Linked DNA regions of Thermovibrio ammonificans HB-1. The protein of the gene in region 1 interacts with the protein of each later gene in a pairwise test. Links are inferred from orthologs where the notes say so. Each region holds a gene or a part of one and is shown in the gene's direction. Other genes may lie near its edges.

Evidence for each region.
Region 2: the proteins of secD (region 1) and pheT interact in binary tests that used the Escherichia coli proteins (3 or more experiments, as listed by UniProt). The link is inferred for Thermovibrio ammonificans HB-1 from one-to-one orthologs.

Annotation. Positions count from the first base shown.
Region 1 is NC_014926.1:767,369-783,688, reverse strand. The notes cover bases 4,721-7,684. They hold secD (protein translocase subunit SecD), read left to right. Parts: upstream 4,721-5,349; coding sequence 5,350-7,020; downstream 7,021-7,684. Other genes in these bases: secF (protein translocase subunit SecF), read left to right, coding at 7,030-7,684; THEAM_RS04145 (HD domain-containing protein), read left to right, coding at 4,721-5,307. In the rest of the region: glmS (glutamine--fructose-6-phosphate transaminase (isomerizing)), read left to right, coding at 1-327; purU (formyltetrahydrofolate deformylase), read left to right, coding at 331-1,185; hisG (ATP phosphoribosyltransferase), read right to left, coding at 1,172-1,813; murA (UDP-N-acetylglucosamine 1-carboxyvinyltransferase), read right to left, coding at 1,785-3,089; prmC (peptide chain release factor N(5)-glutamine methyltransferase), read right to left, coding at 3,079-3,930; THEAM_RS04150 (biotin--[acetyl-CoA-carboxylase] ligase), read left to right, coding at 3,966-4,649; more of THEAM_RS04145, read left to right, coding at 4,639-4,720; more of secF, read left to right, coding at 7,685-7,914; THEAM_RS04130 (LptF/LptG family permease), read left to right, coding at 7,911-8,990; THEAM_RS04125 (LptF/LptG family permease), read left to right, coding at 8,987-10,051; THEAM_RS04120 (endonuclease V), read left to right, coding at 10,048-10,752; ndk (nucleoside-diphosphate kinase), read left to right, coding at 10,742-11,170; THEAM_RS04110 (hypothetical protein), read left to right, coding at 11,215-12,036; THEAM_RS04105 (fumarylacetoacetate hydrolase family protein), read left to right, coding at 12,049-12,825; THEAM_RS04100 (IGHMBP2 family helicase), read right to left, coding at 12,827-14,989; THEAM_RS04095 (tetratricopeptide repeat protein), read right to left, coding at 15,040-16,320. UniProt on the Escherichia coli protein: Part of the Sec protein translocase complex. Interacts with the SecYEG preprotein conducting channel. SecDF uses the proton motive force (PMF) to complete protein translocation after the ATP-dependent function of SecA.
Region 2 is NC_014926.1:1,184,686-1,196,646, forward strand. What follows is about bases 372-3,430. They hold pheT (phenylalanine--tRNA ligase subunit beta), read left to right. Parts: upstream 372-738; coding sequence 739-3,123; downstream 3,124-3,430. Other genes in these bases: pheS (phenylalanine--tRNA ligase subunit alpha), read left to right, coding at 372-736; THEAM_RS06070 (cell division protein ZapA), read left to right, coding at 3,133-3,429. In the rest of the region: more of pheS, read left to right, coding at 1-371; THEAM_RS06075 (5-formyltetrahydrofolate cyclo-ligase), read left to right, coding at 3,471-4,025; rny (ribonuclease Y), read left to right, coding at 4,025-5,698; selB (selenocysteine-specific translation elongation factor), read left to right, coding at 5,688-7,598; THEAM_RS06090 (AEC family transporter), read left to right, coding at 7,595-8,482; THEAM_RS06095 (hypothetical protein), read left to right, coding at 8,511-9,122; purT (formate-dependent phosphoribosylglycinamide formyltransferase), read left to right, coding at 9,136-10,320; peptide-methionine (S)-S-oxide reductase MsrA, read left to right, coding at 10,313-10,870; THEAM_RS06110 (nitrilase-related carbon-nitrogen hydrolase), read left to right, coding at 10,867-11,604; THEAM_RS06115 (UPF0280 family protein), read right to left, coding at 11,601-11,961.

The DNA of each region.
Region 1 (16,320 bases):
GAGATGAAGCACGGGCCCATAGCCCTAATCGATGAAACGGTTCCGGCGGTGTTCTTGGCAACAAAGTCACCGGTTTATGAGAAGGTACTGTCTAACATAGAGGAGGTTAAGGCGAGAAAGGGAAGAGTTGTTGCAGTGGTGAACCCGGGAGACTCTGCCGTAAGTAAACTTGCAGACTTCAAAATAGAGGTTCCCGAAACGCACCCATTGCTCTCTCCCGTGCTCAACGTAATTCCTTTACAATTACTCGCGTACTACATTGCAGACTTCCTCGGATACGACGTAGACCAGCCCAGGAACTTGGCCAAAAGTGTAACCGTGGAGTAGGAGATGGCTGAAACCGCAACGCTGCTCATCTCGTGCCCCGACAGGAAGGGGATTCTTGCCGAGGTCACCGGGTTTATCGCAAGGAACGGAGGCAACATCCTTCACGCCGACCAGCACATAGACTTCCAGAAGAGCATCTTCTTCATGAGGATTGAGTGGGACCTTTCGGGCTTCAAGATTCCGAAAGGCGAAATAGAGAAGGCCTTCAGGCCGATAGCCCAGCAGTTTAAGATGAACTACCAGCTTCACTTCAGCTCCGAGGTGAAGCGGGTGGCGATATTTGTTTCAAAGTACGACCACTGCCTCTACGAGCTGCTCTACCGGTTTAAAGCGGGAGAGCTAAAAGGAGAGCTCGTTACCGTTATCAGTAACCACAGGGACCTTCAGCCCGTTGTTGAGATGTTCGGGGTTCCGTTTGTCTACTCGCCCAAAAGCAGGGAGAACAAGCGGGAAGCCGAGGAAAGGGAGATAGAGATACTCGAAAGGGAGGGGATAGACCTAATAGTCCTTGCCCGTTACATGCAGATTTTAAGCGACCGGTTCGTCAACAGGTTCAGGAACAGGATAATAAACATCCACCACTCGTTCCTACCGGCCTTTGTAGGCGCAAAGCCGTACCACAGGGCCTACGAAAGGGGGGTGAAGATAATCGGGGCAACGAGCCACTACGTAACTGAGGAGCTCGACCAGGGCCCCATAATAGAGCAGGACGTTGTAAGGGTCACCCACCGGGACAGCGTGGAGGATATGATAAGGAAGGGGCGAGACCTTGAGAAGCTCGTTCTTGCAAGGGCGGTAAAGTGGCACCTTGAGAATAAGGTGCTCGTTTACGACAATAAAACCGTTATTTTTGAGTAAGGAGCTTCCCTTTCACCCTATCGAGAATCGGCTTTATGAGGGAGTACTTGGTCTTCAGGCTCGCCTTGTTCACTATGAGTCTGGCGGTCGAGTGGAGTATTGTGTCTACCTCTTTAAGGCCGTTGGCTTTTAGTGTGTTACCGGTCTGAACGAGGTCAACTATTCTGTCTGTAAGACCCACAAGGGGGGCAAGCTCTACAGAGCCGTAGAGGGTTATTATCTCCGGGTGAATCCCCTTACTCCTGAAGTAGGCATCGGTTATCCTGGGATATTTGGTTGCAACCCTTATATAGGAGAGCTTCTCAAGGTCGTAGGGCTCGGGGGCGTTTACCGGCTCGGCAACGGAGAGCCTGCAGGCCCCAAAGCCCAGGTCGAAGGGCTCGTAGAGGTCGTAACCTTTTTCTTCTATAACGTCTTTTCCGGCTATTCCGAGGTCGGCCGCCGCGTAGTAAACGTAGGTGGGAACGTCCATAGGCTTCACAAGCAGAAACCTGTAGCCCTCCCACTCAAATATGAGCTTTCTCGTTTGAGTTAAGACTTCAGATGCATCTATCCCCACAGAGGAGAGGAAGTCAACCGCCTCTTTTAAGAGCCTCCCTTTAGGAAGGGCAAACGTTACCTTCTCCAAACTGCTCCTCCTTCTCTTTAACCCTCTCGATGTCGGCCCCGAGGGCCCGGAGCTTCACCTCCATCTGCTCGTAGCCCCTGTCGAGGTGGCAAATTTTATAAACTTCGGTAGTGTTTTTGGCAGCAAGGCCGGCTATAACCAGTGAAGCGCTTGCCCGAAGGTCTGTTGCAGTAACTTTCGCCCCCACCAGCTCCTCAACGCCGCGGACAAAAACGGTGTTGCCGTCTACCTTAAGGTTGGCTCCAAGGCGCTGAAGCTCGGGAACGTGCATAAAACGGTTCTCGAAGATAGTCTCCCTGATTACAGAATCCCCCTCTGCAAGGCACATGGCGGCCATAAACTGGGCCTGCATGTCGGTGGGAAAGCCCGGGTAAGGCTGGGTCACTATGTCGGTTCCCCTGAGGCGCTCCCTCTTTACAACCCTCACTTTCGAGCCGGGGAGCTCCTCTACAACAAGGCCGGCCTCGGAAAATTTATCCACAACCGCCTTGAGGGCGTAAGAGGGGAAATCCTCTATCACAACGTCTCCTCCGGCGGCGGCAACCGCCGACATAAAAGTGCCCGCCTCTATCCTGTCGGGCATAACCGTATACTCAAAGGGAGAGAGCTCATCAACACCCCAAACCTCTATGACGTCCGTTCCCTCTCCCTCTATAACTGCTCCGGCCCTCTTTAAAGCCCTTGCGAGGTCAACAATCTCCGGCTCTTTCGCGGCGTTACGGATAACCGTTTTCCCTTCGGCAAGAACCGCCGCCATCAGAACGTTTTCTGTTCCGCCAACTGTCGGGAAGTCAAAGTATATCTCGGCCCCCTTGAGCCTTCCCTTAACCTCTCCCACTATAAAGCCGTGGTAGACCTTAATATCGGCCCCCAAACGGGACAGCCCCTTAAGGTGCAGGTCTACCGGCCTCACGCCTATTGCACACCCTCCCGGCAGGAACACCTTCCCCCTGCCGTAGCGGGCAAGGAGCGGACCGAGGGTGAGAATAGAGGCCCTCATGGCTATAACCAGCTCGTAGGGGGCAACGGGGTTGAGGTCCCCCGAGAAGGATACCTTAAGGGTATTCCCCGAAAACGAGGTGTGAAAACCCATAGCCTCAAGGAGTTTGCAGGCGGTAAAAACGTCTGTTAACCTCGGAACGTTGTGGAGGGTAAGGGAGCCGGTAAGGATAGAGGCAAAAATTATCGGCAGAGAGGCGTTCTTCGAGCCGGAGACCTTAACCGTTCCCCTTAACTCCCTGCCTCCTCTTATGATGAACTTCTCTTCACTCTCCATTCTTCTCCCCGACAACTACGCGCTCAATCCCGGAAAGGTCGCGAAAAGACTTGACGTTCAGGAAGCCGGCGGTTTCAAGGAGAGATTTTACCCTATCGGCCTGGCCCTCTCCAACCTCAAGGGCTATGAACCCCTTAGGGTTAATCTTCTCCTTTGCCTGAACGATAAGCCGCTCTATGAGCTCAAGGCCGTCTTTTCCGCCGAAAAGGGCCATGGCCGGCTCATACTTCAGAACCCACTTGTGGAGCCTCTTATCGCCAACGGGAACGTAGGGGAGGTTTGCCACAACGGCATCCACGGGGAAGTCTACAGCTTCAAGGAGGTTGCTCCTGAGGAAGGTCACGGAGCAGCCGAGCCTCTCCCTGTTCTTCTCGGCTACCTCCAAAGCCTTGGGTGAAAGGTCAACACCGTAGTAGCGGTTAGCGTCTCCAAGGAGTTTACACAGGGTAAGGATTACGCAGCCGGAGCCGGTGCCAACGTCAACAACCGTTTTTCCCTGTTTCCCCTTTAGGTAGGAAAGGGCAACGTCTACCAGGAGCTCGGTCTCCGGCCGGGGAACCAGAACTCCCCTATCTACAAGGAACTCAAAGCCGTAGAACTCCTTCTTCCCGGTTATGTAGGCTACGGGCTCCCCCTTGGCCCGCCTCACTATAAGCTGCCTGTAACGCTCCACCTCGTCGTCGGTAAGGGGTCTGTCGAACTGGGTGTAGAGCTCTACCCTGCCCTTCAGGCCGAGGGAGTGAACGAGCAGCAGCTCGGCGTCGAGCCTGGGGGTGGGTGAGCCCCTCTCTTTGAGGATTTCAGAAGCTCTTTTAAGCAAACTACCAACGTTCCACTTCATAGCGGCAATTATAGGGAGTTTTATAAAATTTGGCCATGGAAATCGTCTTCCTCGAAGAGGTAGATTCCACAAACGACGAAGCCAAAAGGCTCCCCTTCAAGCACGGCCTCTGCGTTGTGGCCCGAAAGCAGAGGGCAGGCAGGGGCCGAAGGGGAAGAAGCTGGCTCTCTGAGGCCGGAAAGGGGCTGTACGCCTCGTTTATTCTCGAGAGGCTAAACCTGCCAATTGTAAGCGTGGCTTTCGGCGTGGCGGTTCTGAAAACGCTCAAAGAGCTGGACAACCGCTTCTACCTGAAGTGGCCAAACGACGTTTACATAGAAGGTAAGAAGGTGAGCGGGATTCTCGTTGAGCGAACGAAGGACAGGCTGGTTGTAGGAGTCGGCATAAACCTTTCCTACGGGAAAGAGGAGCTTCAAAACCTTGAAAAACCGGCAACTTCTCTCAGTGCCGAAGGGATAGAATTCAACTACAACACCCTGCTTAAGTCGCTCCACAAAAACGTTTTAGAGCTTCACGCCCGGCTCAAAGAGGGAAGCTTCAACCCAAGGGAGTTTGAGAGGGAGTGCCCCCTAATAGGGCGGGAAGTGGTGGTAGTTCGGGAAAACGAGCGTTTTCGGGCAAGGGCCCTGGGCATAGACACAGACGGAGCACTCGTTGTTGAAAGAGACGGACAGATAACGAGACTCTTTTCCGGAGAGGTAAGCATCCGTGGAGTTTGAATTTCCCACCTTCAGAGAGCTCATGAAAGACAAGAGAATCCTCTACTACATAGAACGGGCCGACTACTTCCTTAAACGTATGGGCTACACCGACCACGGCATAAAACACGTAAGCTGGGTGGCAAACAAAGCCCGGTGGTTACTGCTTAAGACGGTTGGAGACAGAGTCCTTGCCGAGCTTGCGGGTGTTGCAGGGCTCCTACACGACATAGGCCACATAGTGAGCCGCCACGACCACGCCCAGAGCGGTGCAATCCTTGCATACCAACTGCTCAAGGGCAGAGGATTCCTCGACGACCACCTCACCGAGATAACCTTTGCAATAGGTAACCACGAGGAGGGAACCGGAGAGCCGGCAACGGAAGTGGCAGCAGCGCTTGTTGTGGCCGATAAATCCCACGTCCACAGAACCCGGGTGAGAAAAGAGGGGAACATAAAGGAGGACATTCACGATAGAGTCAACTACGCCGTTCTATTCAGCAACCTCGAGGTGGATAAAGAGAAGAGGGTGGTGAAGCTCGTCCTGAAGATAGACACCGAAATCTCCGACCTCCTCGACTACTTCTCTATATTCCAGCCCAGAATGGAGATGTGCAGACGGGCAACCGAAGTCTTAGGGTTTAAGTTCCGGCTCAAGATAAACGACACAGACCTCTAATTGTGTATCATTTGGCGATACCAAGTTGAGACGGAGAGCAGAATGAAAAACCTCAAGTGGAAGGTTCTCTTCATACTCGCAGTTCTTGTAGGCTCCCTCTACGTTGCCCTCACAAAGCCGATAAACCTGGGTCTGGACCTCAAAGGCGGAACTCACCTCGTTCTCCAGATAGAGACACAAAAAGCCCTCGAGAACGAAGTCTCAGCAGCACTCAGGGACATCAAAAGGAGCCTCGAAGAGGAGAACCTCCCCGTTGTGAGCGCCGTAAGGAAGGGAACGACCATAGAAATCGAGATGCTCACCGCAGATGCCGCCCAGAAGGCACAAGAGCTGATAAAGGAAGACTACGGCAGGATGTTTGCAATTAAGCGGAACGGAAACAGGCTCACATTAAGCCTGAAGCCTTCCTACGTTTCCAAAGAGATAGACAGACTCGCCGAACAGGCCCTCGAGACCATAAGGAACAGGATAGACCAGCTGGGGGTTGCAGAGCCGGTAATCGTCAGAAACGGCAAAGACAGAATAATAGTAGAGCTTCCCGGCGTTAAGAACCCCGAAAGGGCGAAGAAAATCATAGGCAAAGTAGCAAACCTCGAGTTTAAAGAGGTAGTGGCGGAGTTCAGGTCCCCGAACCAGATGATAGTAAACCTGGGAGGGAAGGTACCTCCGGGGGCTTCAGTAGAAGTTGAACCCTCTCCCACAGGCCCCAAGTTCTTCCTCGTAGAGGAGGGGCGGAAAGAGCCTATAAAAGTCAAAAACCTTGAAGAGCTCGTTAAAAAGTTCGGAGGGAACGTTCCCGAAGACGAGCAGCTCCTGCTACAGGAGATAAAGAACAAAGAGGGAAGAGTTGTAGCCTACAACTTCTTCCTCGTCAAAAGAGAGCCCATTCTAACGGGAGCCTACCTTAAAGACGCCTACCCCAGCCAAGACGAAAACGGCCTTCCCGCCGTTAGCTTCGTTCTAAACTCCCAGGGAGCAAAAATCTTCAGGAACTACACAAAACACCACATAGGAACGCGCCTTGCAATAGTTCTCGACAACAAAGTCCAGTCGGCACCGGTAATAAGAAGCGAAATAGGTGCCAGGGGCCAGATATCGGGACAGTTCACCTACCAAGAGGCCAGAGACCTTGCAATCGTCCTGCGGGCGGGAGCCCTTCCTGCACCGGTCAAGATAGTGGAAGAGACCACCGTAGGCCCCTCCCTGGGTAAGGAGTCGGTAGAGAAGGGAATAAAGGCGGGCGTAGCGGGCATAATAGTTGTAATGCTCTTTATGCTCGTTTACTACAAAACGGCAGGAATAGCAGCCGACGCGGCCCTGCTCATGAACGTGATAATCCTCTGGGCCCTGATGGCCCTTATAGGGGCAACGCTGACGCTGCCCGGTATAGCCGGCTTCATTCTCACAATCGGAATGTCGGTAGACGCGAACGTTATCATCTTTGAGCGGATTAAAGAGGAGCTTCGCAAGGGCAGAAACCTCTACTCGGCAGTAGAGGCAGGATTTGCAAGGGCCTGGGGAACAATTCTGGATTCAAACGTTACAACCCTTATAGCGGCGGCGGTTCTCTTCCAGTTCGGAACCGGCCCCATCAAAGGGTTTGCCGTTACCCTGTCGCTGGGCATCATGACCAGCATGTTCACTGCAGTTTTCGTAACCAAGGTTCTCCTCGACCTAATCGTTAAGTACAAACCAAAACTCTTCAAGATTTAGGAGCCGTTGATGGAAAGAAAGTTCGACTTCATCGGTAAACGCTACTGGGCATACCTGTTCTCCCTTACACTAATCCTGGGAACCTGGCTCTACGGTGCCTTCATAAAGGGGCCCAAGTTCGGAATCGACTTTACAGGCGGCGTCCTCGTCCTCGTTAAGGTGGAAGAGCCGGGGATAACAACCGGGAAGATAAGGGAAATCTTCAAAGGGAGCGTAGAAGGTGTGACCGTTCAGAACGTTCAAGGGGAGAACGAGTTCATGATAAAGGCCCCGGCTACGGGAGATACCAACAAAACGGTAGAGACAATACGGCGGAAGCTCAAAGAGCACTTTAAAAGTGGCGTAACGATTCTGAAAGTTGAGATGATAGGCCCGACCGTAGGGAAAGAGCTCCGCGAAAAAGGGATAATGGCCATCATCTACGCCCTAATAGGCATCCTTATATACGTTGCCTGGCGTTTTGAGTTCATCTTTGCCGTGGGAGCCGTACTGGCCCTCATCCACGACGCACTGGCCACAACCGGCGTCTTCATGGCCGTGGGAAGGGAGTTCAGCCTCCCGGTTATAGCGGCGCTCCTAACGGTTATAGGTTACTCCATCAACGACACCATAGTAGTTTACGACAGAATCAGGGAGAACATGAAGGTTTACTTAAGGAGCAAGCCCTTCGAGGAGATAGTTAACGACAGTATCAATCAAACCCTCTCAAGGACAATCATAACCTCCCTGACAACCCTCTTCGTAGTTCTGTGCCTTTACCTCTTCGGCGGAGGCGTTATAAACGACTTTGCATTTGTGCTCCTGGTCGGAATAACCGTGGGAACGTACTCCTCGATATTCATCGCAAGCGCCATTGTGGTCGACTGGTACAAGTATATGAAGAAAGTGAAATGAAGGTCCTTCACAGGTACATAGCCTTCGAAATCACCCGGGTGGCGGCCCTCAGCTCCGCCCTCTTCCTCTTTGTAATCCTGATGGACAGGGCATCGACCATAGCAGAAACCGTCCTCGGGAAAGGGGTCTCCTTCCTGGACTTCCTCTCGGTTCTTGCCAAAGGGCTACCGGCGTTCCTCGGGATAGTGATTCCGATGTCCTTCGTTCTTTCGGTTGTTATAGTGTTCATAGGGATGAACAGCAACAACGAGCTTACGGCCGCAAAATCGTGCGGCATAAGCCTGAAAGAGCTGTCAAAACCGGTTTTCCTGCTCGGCCTCATATTCTCGCTCCTCTCCTTCTACTCACTTATGTTCCTTGCCCCAAAGAGCAACGTTGCAATGAAGAGGGAGCTGGAAGAGCTCCTGAGGAAGAAGATAACCTTGAGTATCACAGAGAAGAGGTTTTCCAGCAACTTCCCCGGTGTAACGTTTTACGTTGAGAAGCTCTACCCGGAAAAGGGGCTCCTTGTAAACTTCATGGCGTCGCTACAGAAGAAGGAGAAACTCGTAACAGCTTTCGGCAGAAGGGGCTTCCTGAGGACAAAGGGAGACACCGTCTTCCTCGACATAGAAGACGGCAGTGCCCAAGTTGTAGACTGGAAAAAACCGAAAGAGTTCAAGTTCATAAAGTTCAAGAGCTACACGGTTGAACTCTACAAGTTCACCAGAAAAGAGAGGTTCAAGGCAGCCAAATACAAAACCCTATTCCAGCTCCTCAAAGAGAGGGATAAAGAGGCCAGAGTTGCCGTTGTAAAGAGAACCGCACTGGCGTTTGCCTCGCTGATAGTGGGGATAATCGGATTCTCCATAGCGGTCTCAATTCCCAGAGGCTCCATAGGTGTGGGAGTTCTGATTAGCCTCCTTCTCATCGTGCTTTACTACATACTCTACACCTTCTCTAAGAAGGTTGCCCTGAAAACCGGGCAACCCCTTTTGGCGCTTCTGCCCGATGTGGTATTCGGTGCGGCGGCTCTGTTACTCTATAAACTGGCGGTAAGCGAGCGCATTCGGATAAACGTTGGAGCGCGGTGGTGATAAAGAAGCTCGACAGATACGTCTTCTCCGAAGGGGTCAAGTTCTTCTTCCTGACACTGACCACGTTTCTCACCCTCTTTGCCGTTATAGACTTTGTAAGCCACTTCAACATGGTCTCCAAGGTGGGAGCGTCGGGGGCGGCCGCATACATCCTGGGGAGGCTTCCCCTCTACGGAGTAAGGGTTATTCCCATAGCCACTCTCATAGCCACTATGGTTACGCTCTCTCGGTTTTCCGAAACCAGCGAGCTTACAGTTGCAAGGGCGTTGGGCATAAGCACCTACAGGTTTTCGGCTCCCCTCGTTATCCTCGGAGTGCTGGCATCGGTAGCCTCCGTGGCCGTTCAGGAGACCTTACTGCCGGCAGGCCTTAAAAGGGCAACGGAGATTGCCCTTAAGGCCGGAGAAGAGGTGACAAACGGCCCCCAAAAGGTTCCGGGCGTGTGGTTCAAGGACAGAGCAGGAGATTTTGTGTTCTTCTGGGAGCTCCTGCCAAAAAACAAGAGGGCGGAGCGGGTAAGCATAATAAAGGTTAAAGACTTCTCGCCTACGGGGAGAATAGACGCAGAAGAGGCCATTTACAAGGGCGGGGGTAGGTGGCTTCTCAGGGAAGTCTTTGTAAGGGATTTTAAAGAGCTAAAGAGCACTGAGAAGGAAACGCTTCCTATAAATTTGGGGGTAAGCGTAAAGGAGCTACTTCTGTCGGTAAACAACCCGGAGGCAATGGGGCTCTTAGAGCTATTCCTGACCATAAAGAGATTGAGTAAGCTCAACTACGATACCAACTACCTCAGGGTGGAGCTCTACTCAAAGCTGGCACTCGGGCTGCTTCCGGTTATAACGGCGATAATCGGAATACCCTTTGGGGTTTACAACCCGAGGAATAAAAAGGGCTACACGGTGTTGCTTGCGGCAATAATCGTTGTATCTATGTGGATTACCGTATCGCTGTTTCTGAGCCTGGGGAAGAGTGAGGTCCTTCCGCCCCTTTACGCAGCCTTCGCTCCGCTCCTGCTATTTGGGGCCGTTGGGCTGTTCCTCCTGGGGAGGGTGGAAAGTTGAAGTTCTCCTTTAAGAAAGCGGCTAAAGCCCAGAAAGCTCTGGCTGAAAAGGTGAAAATAACGCCCCTTACAAGGGAACCGAAACTCATTGCCGGATGCGACTTAACGTTTTTAGACCCTTTTAAAAACCCCACCACGGGAATAGGGGCATTTGTGGTTTTAACCTACCCGGAACTGGAGGTTGTAGAAAAGCACTACGAAACCCTTAAGGTAGAGATACCTTACGTGGCCGGCTTTCTGGCCTTCAGAGAGCTTCCCCTCCTTTTAAAAACGCTGAAAAGGCTGAAACACACCCCCGACCTTATCGTGGTGGACGGCCACGGAATAACCCACCCCAGAAAACTCGGAATAGCCTCACACCTGGGGGTGGTAACGGGAATACCCACGGTAGGGTGCGCCAAAAAGCCCCTCTACGGGGAGTTCCAAGAGCCCTGCAGGGAAAGGGGATGCCGCTCTCCCATCACAGACCCGAAAACGGGCACGGTACTCGGCTACGCCTTAAGGACCAAAAGGAACGTTAAACCGGTTTACGTCTCTCCGGGTCACTTAGTAACTCCGGAGGAAGCGGCCGAGCTGGTGCTCTCAAGCTGCACCAAGTACAGGCTTCCGGAACCAACACGGTTGGCGCACAACTACCTGCAGTCTGTTAGAAAGGTTATAATACAGGGCAAATCCCAAGGAGGAGGAGAATATGGCAGTTGAGAGAACTCTGGTTATAGTAAAGCCGGACGCCGTGAAGAAGAACGCAGTGGGAGACATTGTAAGGATACTCCAGGAGAACGACCTGAAGCTCCTTGCAATAAAAATGGTTCACCTCACAAAGGAGCAGGCAAAGAAGTTCTACATCGTCCACAAAGAGAGGCCCTTCTACGATGAACTTACCGACTTTATGTCCTCCGGCCCGTGCGTTCCGATGGTTCTCGAAGGTGAGAACGCAATAGCAAGGGTAAGGGAGATAATCGGTGCAACCGACCCGGCAAAGGCAGCCGAGGGAACAATAAGGAAGAAGTACGGAACAGACGTAGGCAGGAACGCCGTTCACGCCTCCGATTCCCCCGAGTCTGCCGCCTACGAGATTCCGTTCTTCTTCAACCAGCTGGAGATACACGACCAGTATTAAATTCCCGGGGGCATCGGCCCCCGTTAACTCAATTGGGAGAGTTAATGGACGAGAGTTTCAGTATTCTGGAGCTTCCGCCCCAACTGTGCAAAAAGTCCAAGGGAGAAACGGTAGAAGTAAAACACTTCGTGTTCGAAGACCTACTCGACAGCCAGGAAAAGCTCATCTGCCGCCACGCCGAAATCGACGAGAACTTCTCAACCTACCTCTACCTGTTGGAGAAGAAAAGGGACTCTTTCTTCTCCCGGGAAGAGGAAAAACCTTTAGGCTGTTACCTCGGATACAGGGCGGGTGTTCTGTACACCTTTGAAGACTTTAACTTCAAAATAAACTCCTTCGACGAGTTTACGCTGCTGAGCGAGGCTGTTGAGGTAACAACCGGAACGAGCTTCTTCTTCGAGCTGTGCAACCTCTGCCAACTCCCCCAGGAGCTCTCCGGCGAGATAGAGCTTCTCCTCTCCATCTACTCCCGAAAAGTCAAGAGAATACCGCCCCTTACCCACTTCGACCAGATTGCCGACGAGAACAGAGAAGTGCTTAAAATGGCGGTAAAGGGCAACCCCCGGGCGGTTGAAAAACTCGAAAGGGAGGTAGGGGAAGAGGAGGCCAAAAGGTTGATAAAGGAGTTTAAAACCCGCCCCGAAGAGCTCTTCGACACCTGCATACTCTCGAGTGAGGGAAGCTACAGCGTGGTCGGCATAGTAACCGCCCTGGGCACGGAAGAGGTAGAAGGAAGACAACTAACGGTTGTAGACCTCTTCGCAGAAGAGTTCGAGCTGAGGGTTCTCTCCCCGCACGTAGAGCCGGTAAAGGAGGGAGAGAGGGTGGCCCTCAGTGGTAAAATGTTTGCAGTAGCCGTGGTTTAAGAGGAGGAGAGGGTGAAGATAGGGAGATTTAAGTGGGGTGAGAGGACAATCTACGGGATAGTTAAGGGGAGGGAGATAGTTCCCGTTAAGGAGACAAAGGTCTCTGAGCTCATGGAGGGCGTTACTCCGCTTGATGAAACCGTCTCCTTTAAGGAGGTGAAATTTCTCTCACCTACAAGGCCTTCCAAAATCGTGGCGGTAGGCCTCAACTACAGGGCACACGCCGAGGAGATGGGCAAAGAGGTTCCGGAAGAGCCCCTGCTGTTCATGAAACCCTCCACGGCGGTTATAGCCAACAAAATGCGGATATTCCTGCCCAAAATGTCCAGCAGGGTAGACTACGAAGGGGAGCTCGCCGTAGTAATAGGGAGGAAGTGCAGAAAAGTCTCCCCGGAGGAGGCCCCCGACTACATCTTAGGCTACTCCTGCTTTAACGACGTAACCGCAAGGGACCTTCAGAGAAAAGACGGCCAGTACACAAGGGCAAAGTCGTTCGATACATTTGCCCCCTACGGCCCATGGCTCAACACCGACATAGACCCGATGGGGCTCCAGATAACCACAAGGGTCAACGGCGAAGTAAAGCAGAGCGGAAACACCAGCGACATGATATTCTCGCCCTTTGAGCTCGTTTCGTTCATATCACAGATTATGACTCTCCTGCCGGGAGACGTTATAGCAACCGGCACCCCGCCGGGAGTCGGGCCCCTGAAGGCGGGAGACAGGGTGGAAGTGGAAATCGAGGGAATAGGAACCCTCATAAACTACGCAGAGGAGGAGAGGGAGTAGCTTAGGCCCTCTCCAACTCTCCCTCCCTCTTTACGTGCTCTATGAAGCGGCTGTAGGTGGAGTGGCTGCTTAAGGTTTTCGTGTTCCCAATGGCAACCAGCTTTCGCCTGGGGCGCGTTATGGCAACGTTGAGCCGGCGAAGGTCCTTCAGAAAACCTATCTCCCCTTCGTCGTTGGAGCGAACGAAGCTGACGATTATGGCTTCCTTTTCCCTCCCCTGAAAGCCGTCTACGGAGTTAACCTCAACCTTAAACTCCCTCTCTGCAAGGAGCTGCTTTATAAGCTTCACCTGGGCGGCGTAAGGGGTGATAATGCCGATTTCCCTCCTGTCGAGGCCCATACGGTGAAGCTCAAGGGCCACCTCAACGGCTATCTTGGCCTCTTCGTAGTTCTCGTAAGAGGTGGAACCTTCGGGCTGAAACTCGTAGGCGTTTATAGAGCTTGTATCGATAAAGCCGAGGGGAACGGAAGGGTCGAGGACCTTCTTAAACTTCCTCGGCGCCTCAAGGTTGAAGTCTGCAAGGGTTCTCTCTTTTACCTCCGGGGCGGCTACGAGCTTACCTTCGTAGAACTCCCTGTTGGGGAACTCCATTATCTTCTCGTTCATCCTGTACTGAACCCGCAGCATCGAGGAGAGCTCGCCGTGGGTAGAGATGAGCCTCTCAAAAAGGGTTCTCTCAAGCTCTTTGGCCTCTTCACTCGCCACAGTGGGGGGAAGCTGCTTATGGTCGCCGGCAATGAAGAAACGGTTGGCCCGGGCTATGGGTATCAAAGTGGAGGGCTCAACCTGCTGGCTGCCTTCATCTATAACGGCAGAGTCAAAGTGGAAACCTTCAAGGAGCTCCGACTTCACCATGGAGTTTGTGGAGATTACAACGTCGGCATCGGCGATTATCTCCCTGAAGATGTGGGTCTCCATCTCCTTTAGGGCCTTAATCCTCACATCTATTTCGTAGTTCGCCAAAATCCACTCGGCCATGGAGCGCATGAGCTTTTTGGGAACGCCGCGGAAGCTCTTTCCCTTCTTGCCGAAGTAAACAATCTCATCGTCGCTCATACCCCTGCGGAGCTGGGGAACGGGCTTTGTAAACTGGTCCCGCTTCTCTATAAGCTCCTTCACCCTCTCCCACCCCTCTTTTACCTTCTGAGCCTTAGGGTGCTCTTCAAAGAGGGCGTAAATGGAGAACCTCTCAAGCTCTTCCAGAACCCTTGCAGGATGACCTATCCTTACCAGTTTCAAATCCGGGTACTTGGAGAGGTTGAGGAGTATGTTGTCTGCGGCAATGTTGGAGTCGGCAGTGGCTATAACCTTTTCACCCCGCTTTACAAGCTGAACGATAAGCTCGGTAATAGTGCTGGTTTTCCCTGTGCCGGGAGGGCCGTGAATGAGGAAAAAGTCCGGAGAACCTAAAGCCCTTGAAACGGCAAGTCTCTGAGTTTCGTTGAGCCTGGAGTCAACAGGTTCAAAGGGTATCTCGGTAAAATGTTCCGGCTCTCTCAGGCCTATAACGGTGTTTCGAAGCTCACGCTGGCGGCCGCTGGCGTGCCTGAGCTCCTCTAAGTTCTCCTCCATCCGCTTGAAAGTAACGTCGTTAACGTAGAGGTCTATCCGAACCCCTCTCTTGTAAACCCAGTTTGGAGGGCGGTTATCAAACGCAACGGTTACGGTTTTCTCCGTAATCCTTACAACTGTGCCGAGTAAGTCGCTCTTTAAGGGGTTACCTTTACTAACAAGAACTATGTCGCCTGTGGTTATCTCCGTCTCTATGGGTTTTTCCCTCCAGAACCGAACAAGGTGAAGGTGAAACTTTGTTCCCGCCTTGGTTCCCTTAAGGTCGAGAATGGCACGGCCCAGAAGCTCCCTCTCCCTGCCTGAAAGCCTCCTTATCTCCTCCTCCTGGGCCTCTATCTCTGCAAGCCGTTCAACGTCGATAAGGTACTTAAACCTCTCAACGTAAAGGTGAACCCTCTTTATCTCCTCAGCCTCCTCCTCAGAGGGAACAAAGTCGGAGTAAATACTACACAGGCTCTCATCCTTCAGGTAAATGAGAGTTTTGCCGTTGGCTATGAAAACCTCCCTTACGTCTCCCTTCCTCAAGCCGAGTTTCTTCAGCTCCCGCTGAAGTTTTTTACCGTCGTAAATACCTTCAAGGAGAATAGGCAACTTAAACCTCCATTAAAGAGTCAGGGAGACAAATATAGCTCTCAAAACGGCTAAAACCACCTTCTATACCCGGAGCTGAGAATCCAGCCCCAGGAGTTCAAAGCGTTAAAGCTGTTAAACGTTCCCAGCTCCACGTGAAAGTTATCCTTCCTCGTGAGCCTGCCGCCTACACCTACCACAAGTGAACAGTCGGCTCCGTACTGGCTGTTGTAGCTTACAGAGCCGTCGAAGTAGGGCCTCCAGCTCTTTATAAAAGAGTCCCTGTGGTCAAAGCCCCAGTTAACACCAACGCCTAAAGAGTAAAAGCCGCTGGGCAGAACATTCTCCCTCTCCTTACCCGAGAGCCTGTCAACGTAGGTTCCCGTATGGTCGGTCTCGTAGTAGCTGTTAAGGTTTAAAAAGAGGCGGAACTTATAGTCGGGGTACTGACTCCGCTCCTGAAAAGAGAGCTCGGTGTAGAGTTTTCTACTGTTACCTACGTAACTGCCGTCGAGGGAGTAGTACCTGTTATAGGAGAGGGAAGTGAAAAGGGAGAGCCTGTTGTAGAAGGGGAAGGTGAACTCAAGCTGTGCCCCCCTTCGAACAACTCCTAAGGAGCTCAGGAAGGACTCATCTGTCAGCTCACCCTTAAACAGGGTAAGCGTGGCCGTAGACTGGTGCCAGAGCTGAGCGGTGTACCCTAAGTAACCTCCACCTAAAGTGTGGCTTCCCCCCCTAACTACAGTTACACCGGCAAAGAGCGACCTGTTGTAGTCGAGCAGACGCTCAAGGCCAACAGAAATCCTGTTCAACCCCCTCTTGGTGTCAAAAACGTTCCCCCGAGAGATGTCGTATCTAAAGGTATCCTTAACGTTCAGGTAGTAGTTTCCGGTAAGGTGCAACCTTAAATCCTGAGAGAGGGAAAGGAGGTTCACCCCCTTAACGCCGTAATCGGTAAGCTCAAGGTAGTAGTGGGAAGCCTTATCTACAACAAGGTCTCTAAACTGCTTCATAAGCTCGGCGTCTTTGGGGTTCTCATCCATACCCTTAACGGCTATCCAAAAAGCCCTGCCGAACTCCCCCACCTCTTCAAGGGCCGTAACTCTATCCCTGATGGGAAGTATGGGAAGGTAGAGCTTCACAAGCCTATTCATCAGGTACCTGTCTTCCCAGTAGAGGGCAAGGGTGAGCTTCATCCAGGGCGCAAGCTCCTCATCTTTTCGCTTCCAAAGGTAGGCGGTCTCACTCTCCCGCCCCTTATAGAGGAGGTAGGTAAGGTAGATATCCCTTGCGATTTCCTTCGAGAGGTAACGCTTAAGCCTCAGGAACTCCCTCTCAAACCTGTCTGCAGG
Region 2 (11,961 bases), 410 kb from region 1 along the record:
GCCCGGTAGGAAGAGGCCGGTAGGAGCCCTCCACCCGGTCACCAAAACCCTAAAGGAGATAGTGAGAATATTCACAAGTATGGGCTTTGCCGTTGCCGAGGGCCCCGAAGTGGAGACCGACTTTTACAACTTTGAGGCCCTAAACATCCCGAAGGGCCACCCGGCAAGGGAGATGCAGGATACCTTCTACATAACAGACGAAGTGGTTCTGAGAACCCACACCTCACCGGTTCAGGTAAGGGTAATGGAGAGCCAGCGGCCTCCCATCCAGATAATAGCTCCGGGTAAGGTTTACAGAAAGGACGCAGACGTGACCCACACTCCGATGTTCCACCAAGTTGAAGGACTGATGGTGGACGAGAGAGTTACTTTCGCAGACCTCAAAGGAGTGCTGGAGCTCTTCCTAAGGGAGATTTTCGGCTCGGACACGAAGGTGAGGTTCCGCCCATCTTACTTTCCCTTTACAGAGCCCAGTGCCGAAGTTGACATAGGTTGCGTAATATGCGGAGGGAAGGGGTGTAAGGTCTGTAAGGGAACCGGTTGGCTGGAGATTCTCGGGTGCGGAATGGTGGACCCGGCGGTTTTCAAGGCCGTAGGCATAAACCCCGACACCTACCAAGGGTTTGCCTTCGGTATGGGGGTTGAGCGTATAGCGATGCTCAAGTACGGCATAGACGACCTGAGGCTCTTCTTCGAAAACGACTTGAGATTCCTAAGACAGTTCAGGGGTGCGTAAAGATGAAGATAACCTACAACTGGCTTAAAGAGTTCATAGAGATAGACGACCTTTCCGCAAAAGAGGTTGCAGACCTCCTTACAGACGCAGGGATAGAGGTTGACGCCGTTTACAACCCTGCCGAGGAGGTTGAGAAGGTAGTTATCGGGAGAATCACAGAAATCTCCAAACACCCCAACGCCGATAGGCTGAGAATATGCCAGGTGGACGTTGGGGATACGGTTCTCCAGATAGTAACGGGAGCCGACAACGTTTACGAAGGTGCGGTTGTTCCCGTGGCCCTACACGGGGCAAAGCTCCCCGGCGGAGTCAGGATAAAGAGGGCAAAGCTCAGGGGCGTTGTCTCTAACGGTATGCTCTGTTCGGCAGTTGAGCTGGGGCTTACCGACTCCGCACCGGGGGTGTGGACGCTCCCGGAAGAGCTGGGAGAGAAGGTCGGGGAAGATGCGGTAACCGCACTGGGGTTGAACGACTGGGTAATAGAGTACGAGATAACAACGAACAGGCCCGACGCCCTGTCGGTTCTCGGCATAGCCAGGGAGCTCAGGGCGATGCTCGGCAGGCCCGTAAAGCTGCCCGAAACGGGCTACAGCTGCGGGGAGTTTAACGCAGAAGAGGAAGCCACCCTGAAGGTTCTCGACCAAGGGGCCTGCCCCAGGTACGAGGGCTTCGTGGTTAAGGGGATATCAAATAGGGAGAGCCCGCTCTGGATGCAGGTGAGGCTCTACCTGGTGGGCCTGAGACCCATAAACGCCGTTGTGGACGTTACAAACTACGTTATGTACGAGCTCGGACAGCCCCTACACGCCTTCGACCTCGAGAAGCTCTCGGGCAGAGAGGTTGTAGTAAGGCGCGCAAGGGAAGGGGAGAAGATAGTTACACTCGACGGCGTAGAGAGGGAGCTCTCTGGAGAAGACTTGGTTATAGCCGACGCGGAGAAACCCGTTGCCGTTGCGGGTGTTATGGGGGGCCTCGAGAGCGGAACGACCCTCTCTACAAGGGAGCTCTTCTTAGAGTCTGCCCACTTCGACCCGATGACCGTAAGGAGAACCTCTAAGAGGCTCGGACTCTCCACCGACTCTTCTTACAGGTTTGAGAGGGGCGCCGACATAGAGGCGTGTAAGTTCGCCGCAGAGAGGGCGCTACACCTCATCCAGAAGCTCGTAGGCGGTGAAGTGGCAAAGGGCTCTCTTTCTTTCTACCCGAAGCCCTACACGCCGAAAGTTATAGTTTTCTCGCCGGAAAGGGCGGTAAAGCTGCTGGGGGTAAATATACCTGCAAGGAAGGCCTTCGAGATTCTCACGGGCCTGGGCTTTACGGTGAAGAAGGAGGCCGACTACATAGTTGTTAAGGTTCCCTCCTGGAGGAAGTACGACGTCACAAGGGAGGTTGACCTCATAGAGGAGGTTGTAAGGATTTACGGCATGAAGCGGGTGGTAAGCTCCTTCCCGCTCATGCACTCTGAGGTTCCCAGAGACTTTACGTTTCTGAGAGTTCAGGAGGTTAAAGAGTTTCTGAGCTCCCTCGGTTTCAACGAGGCGATAAACTACTCCTTTATCGGGAAGAAGCTCTTTGAGAAGTTCGGCCTACCGGTTGACAGGCTCGTGAAGATTAAAAACCCCCTCTCTGAAGAGTGGGTTTACATGAGGAACTTCCTGTTCCCGAGCCTCGTAAATAACGCCGTTAACAACATAAACAGAAACGAAAGGGACGTTTTCCTCTTTGAGGTGGCCCGCACCTTCTCGCCTACGGAGGAGGAGCTCCCAAAAGAGGAGCTCAAAGTAGCGCTCCTTGCAACAGGCGAGCTCCCCGAGAACCTGTGGCAGTTCAGAGAAGTGGACTTTTACGACATTAAGGGAGCCGTTGAGGCCCTCGGCGAGTTCCTAGGGCTGGAGCTCCAGTTCGAGAGGAGAGAGTTTCCCTTCCTCCACCCCGGCCAGAGCGGGGCGGTTAAGCTAAACGGCAAGGAGGTGGGCTTCCTCGGAAGGCTCCACCCGGACGTTGAAGAGCGGTTTGAAGTCAGACAGCCCATCTTCGTAGCGGAGCTCAACCTTGAAGAGCTTTTAAAGCAGTCGGCGGCCAGAACTGTTAAATTCAAGCCGATTCCCAAGTTCCCGCCGGTAACGAGGGACATAGCGGTAGTCGTTGACAGGAGCACCCCCGTTGCCGAAATTGAAAAGGTGATAAGGGAATCTGCCCGCTACCTCGAGAAGCTGAAGCTCTTCGACGTTTACGAAGGGAAGGGAATCCCCGAAGGCAAAAAGAGCGTAGCTTTCTCCCTCACCTTCAGGGCGAAGGAGAAAACGCTCTCCGATGAGGAAGTTAACAAAATTATGGCTGATATAATAGAGGCGCTTCAACGTAGCGGTGCTACCTTAAGGGCATAAGAGGCGAGTGTGAGCTTACCCCAGACAGTAGAAGTGGTAATAAGCGGCCGGAAGTTTAACATAAAGACCGACAGAGACCCTGAGTACGTAAAGAAGCTGGCCCAGAAAATAGAGAGTATGGTAGAGAGGATTCGGCAGGGCAACAGCAGGGTCACCTTCGATAAGGCCCTGGTTGTTGCCTGCTTCTACCTGCTTGACGAGAACGAAGCCCTTAAAACCCAGATTAAGGAGCTCGGAGAGGAGATAAAGAGGCTGGAGGAAGGAGCGAAGCTCCTCATCTCAAGCCAGGTTAAAGAGCTGGATTAAGCTCCCTCTTATGCCCCTTACTCTAAGAAGGGGTAGAGGATGTGCATACAAAAGCGAGTTTAAGGTCTTACCTCCTGAAAAAGAGGTTACAGCTCACCCAACAAGAGCTTCAAGCCCTATCCCGCAGGGTAGAAGAGAACCTGAAACGGCTCCTCCGGGAGCTCTCGCCGAAATCGGTAATGCTCTACTGGCCCATTAAAGGGGAGCCCGACCTAACCCCCCTCGCCCGAGAGCTGCTCGAAAACGGCGTTAAACTTTACTTTCCCAAAGTTTTAAAAGAGAGAATAGCTGCCGTTGAAGTTGACAACCTCGACCAGCTCTCCCCGGGAGCCTTCAACATCCCGGAACCCCCATACAGCCCCCAGAGGGAGGGAACGCCCGAAGCGGTTGTAGTTCCCGCCCTGGGCTACGACAAAAAGGGCTACCGGCTCGGGTACGGAGGCGGCTACTACGACCGCTTCCTTGCCTCTGCGCCGGTAAAGGACAAAATTGGTGTTTGCTTCCACTTCCAACTGCTGGACGCAATTCCCGTAGAGCCCTTCGACCAACCTGTAGACTGGATAGTTACAGATAAAACAACCCTAAGGAGGACGTAATGGAATCGATACTGGTTGCGATATTTGCAGTGCTCTCGGGCCTTGCCGGGGGCTACGTTGTGGGCACCAAAAGGGGCCAGAAAATCAAGGAAAACCTTGAAAGGGAAATCGTTGAAAGGGCAAAGGAAGAGGCAAACCAAATCGTAGAAAGGGCCAAGCAGGAGGCCCAGGAGCTCAAGAAGAAGGCCGAAGAGACCGTAAAAGAGGCCCAAAAGCGCTACGACGAGATGAAAAAACAGGCACTCCTTGAGGCAAAGGAGGAGCTCCTTAAAGAGAGGGAGCGGATAGAGGAAGAGCTTAAAGAAAAGCGCAGAGAGGTTGCCGAGCTCGAAAAGAGGCTCCTGCGCAGAGAAGAGTACTTAGACAAGAGGGAGTCGGCCCTTGATAAGAGGGAGGAGAGCTTAGACAAAAGGGCCCAGTTCCTCGATAAGCTCGAGGCGGAACTGGAGGAGAAGAGGAGCGAGGTGGAGAGGCTCGAGGCGGAGCTCCTCGAGAAGGAGGTTGAGCTGTCGCGGCTCATAGACGAGGAGGTTAAGAAACTCGAAGAGATAGCCCAGATGAGCCGTGAAGAGGCGAAAGAGGAGCTGATGAAGCGGATGGAGGAGGAAATCCGCAGGGACCTTGCGGTGAAGTTCAAGAGGATAGAGGAGGAGTTTGAGCAGAGCGCCGAAAAACGGGCCAAGAAGATACTGGCCACCACAATACAGCGGCTCGCAAGCGACATAGTTGCTGAAACAACCGTAACCGTTGTAGACCTTCCCAACAACGAGATGAAGGGAAGGATAATCGGAAGGGAAGGAAGGAACATAAGGGCCTTTGAGCTTGCCACCGGAGTAGACCTGATAATAGACGACACGCCGGAGGCGGTAACAATCTCGTGCTTCGACCCCGTAAGGCGTGAAATAGCCAGAATAGCCTTAGAAAGGCTTGTTGCAGACGGCCGCATCCACCCCGCAAGGATAGAGGAGGTTGTAGAGAAGGTTCAGCAGGAGATTGAGCAGGAGATAATCAACGCCGCCGAAGAGGTGCTCTTCGAGCTGGGAATAGACAACGTCCACCCAGAGCTGAAGAAACTCCTGGGCAGGCTGAAGTTCAGAACGAGCTACGGCCAAAACGTTCTCCAGCACGTTAAAGAGGTTGCCTACCTCGCCGGAATGATTGCCGCCGAAATCGGAGCAGACGTCCAGCTCGCCAAGAGGGCCGGACTCTTCCACGACATCGGAAAGGCGGTAACCCACGAAGTTGAAGGCTCCCACGCCATAATCGGCTCCGAAATCCTCAAAAAGTACGGCGAGCCCGAGGCGGTTGTTAACGCCGCAGCCGCCCACCACGGAGAGGTGGAGTTCACAACGATAGAGTCGGTGTGTGCTGCAGCAGCCGACGCCCTTTCTGCAGCAAGGCCCGGAGCGAGAAGGGAGAGCCTTGAGGCCTACATCAAGAGGATAGAGAAGCTCGAGAGTATAGCCGAGTCGTTCCCGGGCGTTATGAAGGCCTTTGCAATCCAGGCGGGAAGGGAAATCAGGATTATGGTTGAGCCCGACAAGATTACCGACGAAGAGGCGGCGTTCTTGGCACACCAGATTTCCAAGAAAATCGAGGAGGAGGTTCAATACCCGGGTCAGATTAAGATTACCGTTATAAGGGAAACGAGGGCCGTAGACTATGCAAAGTAAAAAGTTCCTCGTTATAGGAACTGCCGGCCACATAGACCACGGTAAAACGAGCCTTGTAAAGGCTCTCACCGGCGTAGACACCGACAGGTGGGAGGAGGAGAAGCGCCGGGGAATGACCATAGACCTGGGATTTGCGAAGCTCGAGCTCCCCGACGGCACGGTGGCCGGTATAGTGGACGTTCCCGGCCACGAGAAGTTCATAAAGAACATGGTTGCCGGTGCCCACGGGCTGGATATGGTCCTCTTCGTTGTGGCGGCAGACGAGGGGATAATGCCCCAGACAAAAGAGCACCTGACCGTGTGCGAAAGCCTCGGAACCAAAAGGGGAATAGTGGTTCTAACCAAAAAGGACGCAGTGGAGCCCGAGTGGCTGGAGCTTGTTAAGGAGGAGGTTGAGGAGTTCACAAAGGGCACCTTCCTGGAAAAGGCCCCGGTTGTTGCCGTCTCCTCTAAAACCGGTGAGGGAATAGAGGAGCTGAAACGGGTAATAGCGGAAGTGGCCGAAGAGGTAGAGCCCAAAAGGGCAGAAGGTATCCTGAGACTTCCGGTTGACCGTTCGTTTACCGTGAAGGGATTCGGAACCGTAGTTACGGGAACGCTCCTTTCGGGAAGGTTGCGGGCGGGAGACAGGCTGGAGCTCCTGCCGGCGGGAAGGGAGGTTAAGGCCCGCTCCGTTCAAGTTCACGGCCGGCCCGTAGAGGAGGCAGTAGCCGGTCAGAGAACGGCCGTTAACGTTCCCGACCTTAAAAAGGAAGAGGTTAAGAGGGGAGACCTACTTGCAACGCCGGATTACCTGAAGCCTACCGATAAGGTAGACGCGGTTTTGAAGCTCTCCAAAGACGCCGACGTTATAGTAACAAGCGGCCATAAAGTTCACTTTCACCACCTTACAAAGGAGGTGGAGGGCGAGGTTTTCCTCATAGACCGCCAGGAGCTTCTCCCCGGAGAGTCGGCCCTCGTTCAGATAAGGCTGAAAGGGGAAGTTGTCCCCATGTTTAAAGACCGCTTCGTAGTGAGACACTACTCTCCCGCAAGGGTCATCGGAGGAGGAGAGATACTCAACCCGCTACCGCCGGGGAAGTTCCGCAGGCGCTTTGCAGAAAAGTGGAAGGAGCTACTTAAGCCCTTCACCGAAAAAAACGCAGAGGAAATCGTTTTAAAGCTCGTAGAGGAGCTTCCCGGCAGGCTCTCACCCAGGGAGCTGGTCCAGTTTACAGCCCTCTCCCCCGAGGAAGTGGAAAGCCTTGTTGAAAGGCTGAAAGGGGAAAAGAGAGTTCTGGTGTCGGAGGAGAAGCTCTACCCGGCAGACCACCTGAAAGAGCTAAAGGCTCAAACCCTAAAGCTGATAGAGGAGTTTCACTCCAAAACGCCAATCCTGGAAGGGCCCGGCAAAGAGTCGGTCAGGGGCAAGTTAAAGGCCCCCAAGGAGCTATTCGAAAGGGCCATAAGAGAGCTCAAGGAGGAAGGAAAGTTAGAGGAGCTGGAGGGGAGCCTGAAGCTCACGGGCTTTACCCCGTCTCCCGAAGGCAGGTGGAAAGGCCTCGTTGAGAGGGCAGAGGAGTCGGTAAGGGAGAAGGGGCTAAAGCCGCCGACCGTAAAAGAGCTCGCAAAGGAGCTATCGGTTCCCGAAGAGGAGGCATACGCTGTAGCCTCTTACTTGAAAAGGCACAAAGGGTTCCACAGGTTTGCCGACTTCCTCATGGCTCCCGAGGCCCTTGAAACGGCCGTAACGGCCCTGAAGGAGCTCTTCTCCGGCCAGGAGAGGATAACCGTCAGCCAGTTCAAAGACAGGCTCGGCATAAGCAGGAAGTTCGCCGTTCCGCTCCTTGAGTACTTAGACCAGCTGGGATTCACCTGCAGAACGGGAAACGAACGGGTAAGGGGCGAGAAGCTGAAATGACCCAGCTGCTCCTCAACGTAATCCTTCCCCTCTACCTGCTTGTGGGCCTGGGTTTCCTCATCGGAAAGGCAAAGCCGCAGCTGGAAACAAAGACGATTTCCTTCCTCGTCCTCTACCTGTTTGCACCGGCTCTCATCTTCTCCTCCTTCAGGGAGGTATCCGTTAGCCTAAAGAGCTTTACCTGCATCTTCCTGACCGCACTGGGAGTGTTCGTGCTGGTCCTTGCGGCGTCGGCAGCCGTAGAGAAGGTGTTCCTGGGCAAGAGAAACCCGGCCTTTGAGCTCTCGGCAACGGTGATGAACGCAGGGTATCTGGGAATTCCCCTCATCTACCTGATGTTCGGGGAGCCTGCACTGCCGATAGCGGTCAACTACATGGTTGTAATGGCCGTTCTCCACTTTACCCTCGGAATCGCCGTTTTAAACAGCGACAACCTTCGAGAGGGCCTAAAGGCGGCCCTCAAAATACCGCTGGTTTACGCAGCAGTGCTCTCTTTCCTGCTCAAAGGGGTTTACCTGCCTCCGGGAATAGAAAAGACCCTTAAGCTCACCGGAAACGCCACAATGCCGCTTATGCTTGTGTCCATAGGGATTTCACTCTCCAGAATATCGGTTGAAGAGTTCAAAGAGGCGGTGGCCGCAACGGCGGTAAGGTTCGTAGGGGGAGCGGCATCTGCCGCAGCAGTTGTCTCACTTCTAAAGTGCCCTCCACAGATGGCAAAGGCGCTGATAGTTCAGTCGGCCCTGCCGTCGGCGATTCTCAACTACGTTCTCTGCGAACAGTTCAACCGCTCGCCCCGGCTTGCGGCATCGGTAATCTTCGTATCAACGGTAACCTTTCCCTTCTTCCTGCTAATCCTTCAGGCGGCACTCGGGCGGCTATAATTTGGGAAAGCCCTTTAGGGGAGTAAAGGTGAAAAGGTTAGTCGCCCTTCTGTGTTTCTTAGCCTCAACTGCCGCAGCCTACGGAGCGCCGCTAACCGTGAAGGAGGTTTTAAAGGCCTGCGTAGAGGTAAAAGGGAACAGGCTCGTAATTCCGGTAAAGGTGGTAAGCTTCGGAAGGACAAGGGGAGAGGTTATCCAGGGCCTTCAAGCCCCTCAAGACTACCTAAAGAGAGACGGCTTCTCCTTTAAAAGGGTTTCGGTTACGGTGGCACCCGTTGACTCCTGGAGCAGGTACGAGGTGGCCGGCTTCTCCGGAAGGGAGCTCCTGTGGGTGTTCGTAAAGGACCCTACACTCGAAACGGAGGTGGCCAAGAGTCTGAGCCGAGCCCGGGAGGCCGCAAACTTTACCTTCAGCCTGGGAACCCCCTTCTGGCAGGTTCCCGAAAAGGAGCTCGAGGCCGCCCGCCAGAAGGTAAAGCGGAAAGCCCTAAAACTTGCGCTTAAAGAGGCAAACGCCGTTAGCAGAGTGTTAAACAGACACTGCACCCTAAGTAGCGTAGAGCTGGGAAAACCCAGGCTCACCAAAGGGACCGTTAGTAAAATAGAGCTTAACGCCCGCATAAAGCTAATCTGCCGATAACCGGAGGTTCAAGATGAGGATAGGAACACCCCTTGCCCACAACGCAACAAAGGTGATGCTCCTCGGGAGCGGAGAGCTCGGAAAGGAGTTCGCTATAGAGGCGATGCGTTTGGGCCTTGAGGTGATAGCAGTTGACTCCTACCAGTTCGCCCCGGCCCAACAGGTTGCCCACCGCTACTACGTTATAGACATGAGGGACGGCCGGCAGATAAGGAACATCGTTTACAGGGAGAAGCCCGACTTTATAGTGCCCGAGATAGAGGCGATAGACACCGACATGCTCGTAGAGCTCGAGAAGGAGGGGTTCACGGTTGTTCCCTGCGCCCGGGCTACAAAGTTAACGATGGACAGAATAGGCATAAGGAGGCTTGCGGCCGAAGAGCTGGGGCTCAAAACCTCGGCCTACCGGTTTGCCGAAACGTTCGAAGAGTTTAAAAGGGCCGTAGAGGAGCTCGGCTACCCGGTTGTGGTTAAGCCGGTTATGAGCTCTTCCGGCAAGGGGCAGAGCGTTGTCAGGGAACCATCACAGCTCGAGTGGGCATTCAGGTACGCAAAGGAGAACGCAAGGGGCAAGGGTAACGCCCTTATTATAGAGGAGTTCATAAACTTCGACTTTGAGATTACCCTTCTCACAGTAAGGACCAGGAACCAGGGAACGCTCTTCTGCGAGCCCATAGGCCACAGGCAGGTAGACGGCGACTACCATGAAAGCTGGCAGCCACAGCCGATGAGCGAGGCCGCTTTAAAGAAGGCCAAGGAGATGGCCAAGGCGGTTACAGATGCCTTGGGAGGCTACGGAATCTTCGGGTGCGAGTTTTTCGTAAAGGGAGACGAGGTGTGGTTCAGCGAGGTCTCGCCCAGGCCCCACGACACGGGAATGGTAACGATGGCGAGCCAGAACATGAGTGAGTTTGAGATTCACCTACGGGCCATTCTGGGCCTTCCGATTCACATTGAGCTCATATCCCCGGGAGCCTCTTACTGTTTCCACGGGACGAAGAACAGCGTTGCCCCGGCCTACGAAGGTGTTGCCCAAGCCCTCGAAGAGCCCAACGTGTGGGTGAGGATATTCGGCAAGCCCACAACAAGGCCAAGGAGGCGTATGGGAGTTGTGGTTGCCAGGGGCGAAACTGTAGAGGAGGCAAGGAGGAAGGCGAAAGAGGCCGCAGAAAGGATAAAGGTGGTTGAGAATGGGTAGAGAGGTTGCAACTTTTGCAGGCGGGTGCTTCTGGTGCATAGAGGAGGCCATGAGCAAGGTTGAAGGGGTTGAGAAGGCCGTTCCCGGCTACGCCGGAGGCCACACCGAAAACCCCACTTACGAGGAGGTGTGTTCGGGGGAGACGGGCCACGTTGAGGCGGTTCAGGTTGTTTACGACCCCGACAAGACCTCTTACAAAGAGCTCCTGATTGCCTTCCTCACCTCAATAGACCCGACAGATTCCAAAGGCCAGTTTGCAGACCGGGGAAGCCAGTACAGGCCGGTAATCTTTTACCACACAGAGGAGCAAAAAGAGCTTGCCGAAAAGGCCCTCAAGGTGCTCTCTGAAAGCGGCCTGTTTGATGAACCCGTAAGGGTTGCCGTTGAACCGTTTAAGAACTTCTACCCGGCAGAGGAGTACCACAGGGAGTACTACAAGAAGGAGCCGATGCACTACTTCTACTACAAGGAAGGGTCGGGCAGGAAGCGCTACTGTGAGATTGTGTGGGAGAGGAAGGGGGGGAGGAAGCTCCTTGAGGAGAAGCTGTGAAGTTCAGCTGCTATGCGGTTCAGTTTGAGTCTCTGCCGTGCAGGTTCGAGGCCAATTACAGCAAGCTCCTTACCTTTTTGAACTTCTGTGAGAAGGGCTCTCTTGTGGTTTTTCCGGAAGTTGCGGCAACCGCCTTCTGTTACGAGGAGATAGAGAGGGCGGTTAAGTTCTCCGAAAGGGTGTTTGAGGAGCTTCAAAACTTCTCCAAAGGCCTTGAATTAACGGTTGTTATCACCGGCTACGAGCAAATTAACGGGAAGCTCTTCAACAGCGTAAAGGTGCTGGACAGGGGAAGGGAGGTGCTCTCAAGGCCAAAGGTGAAGCTCTTCAAGCCCGGCAGGGAACACATCTTTTTCACCGAGGGTCGGCTATCGGAGGTACAGGTGGCCCAAACCTCGCTGGGAGTTCTCGCCCCGGTTATCTGTTTTGAGCTGAGGTTCTACGAGGTTTTAAGCAGGCTGAAAGAGCTCGGAGGGGAGGTTTTTACCGTCCCAGCCCAGTGGGGTCGGGCGCGCAGGGAGCACTGGTCGTACCTGCTGAGGGCAAGGGCAATAGAGCTTCAACGCTTCTTCGTAGGGGCAAACGGCACCGGAAAGGAGATGGGAGGCTGCTCGGCCGTGATAGACCCGTGGGGCAGAATCCTCGCCGAGTGTAAAGACGCCGAAGGGCTGATTCGGGCAGAGGTTGACACTACAGTAATAGAACAGGTGGAGAGGAAGCTCCCCCTAAACTAAACGAGCTTCACAAACCTTAAATCCCCCGCAAAGACGAACTTCCCCTCTATCAGCACAACGCCGCAGACTTTCAGCTCCCTGTAGAGTCTCTCCGCCCTTTGGCGGGCATCTTCGGGGGAGGTTGAGTTTCCCAAGTAGGTGGCACAGCAGTCGCTCAGAACCGGGTCGGGGCACACGGCAGTTGCAAGGCTTGCGTTTCCGAGGCTCAAGGAGTGACCTATCCTCCTTGAGGAGGTTGAGATACCCCAGGTGCCGGAGGGAAGCTCCAACCCCAAGGTGAGCCTCACCGCCCCGGGGGGAAAGAGGGCAACGGTAAAGGGCTGCCGGCGGTGAACGTAAACGTCGCCGCCGTTTTCA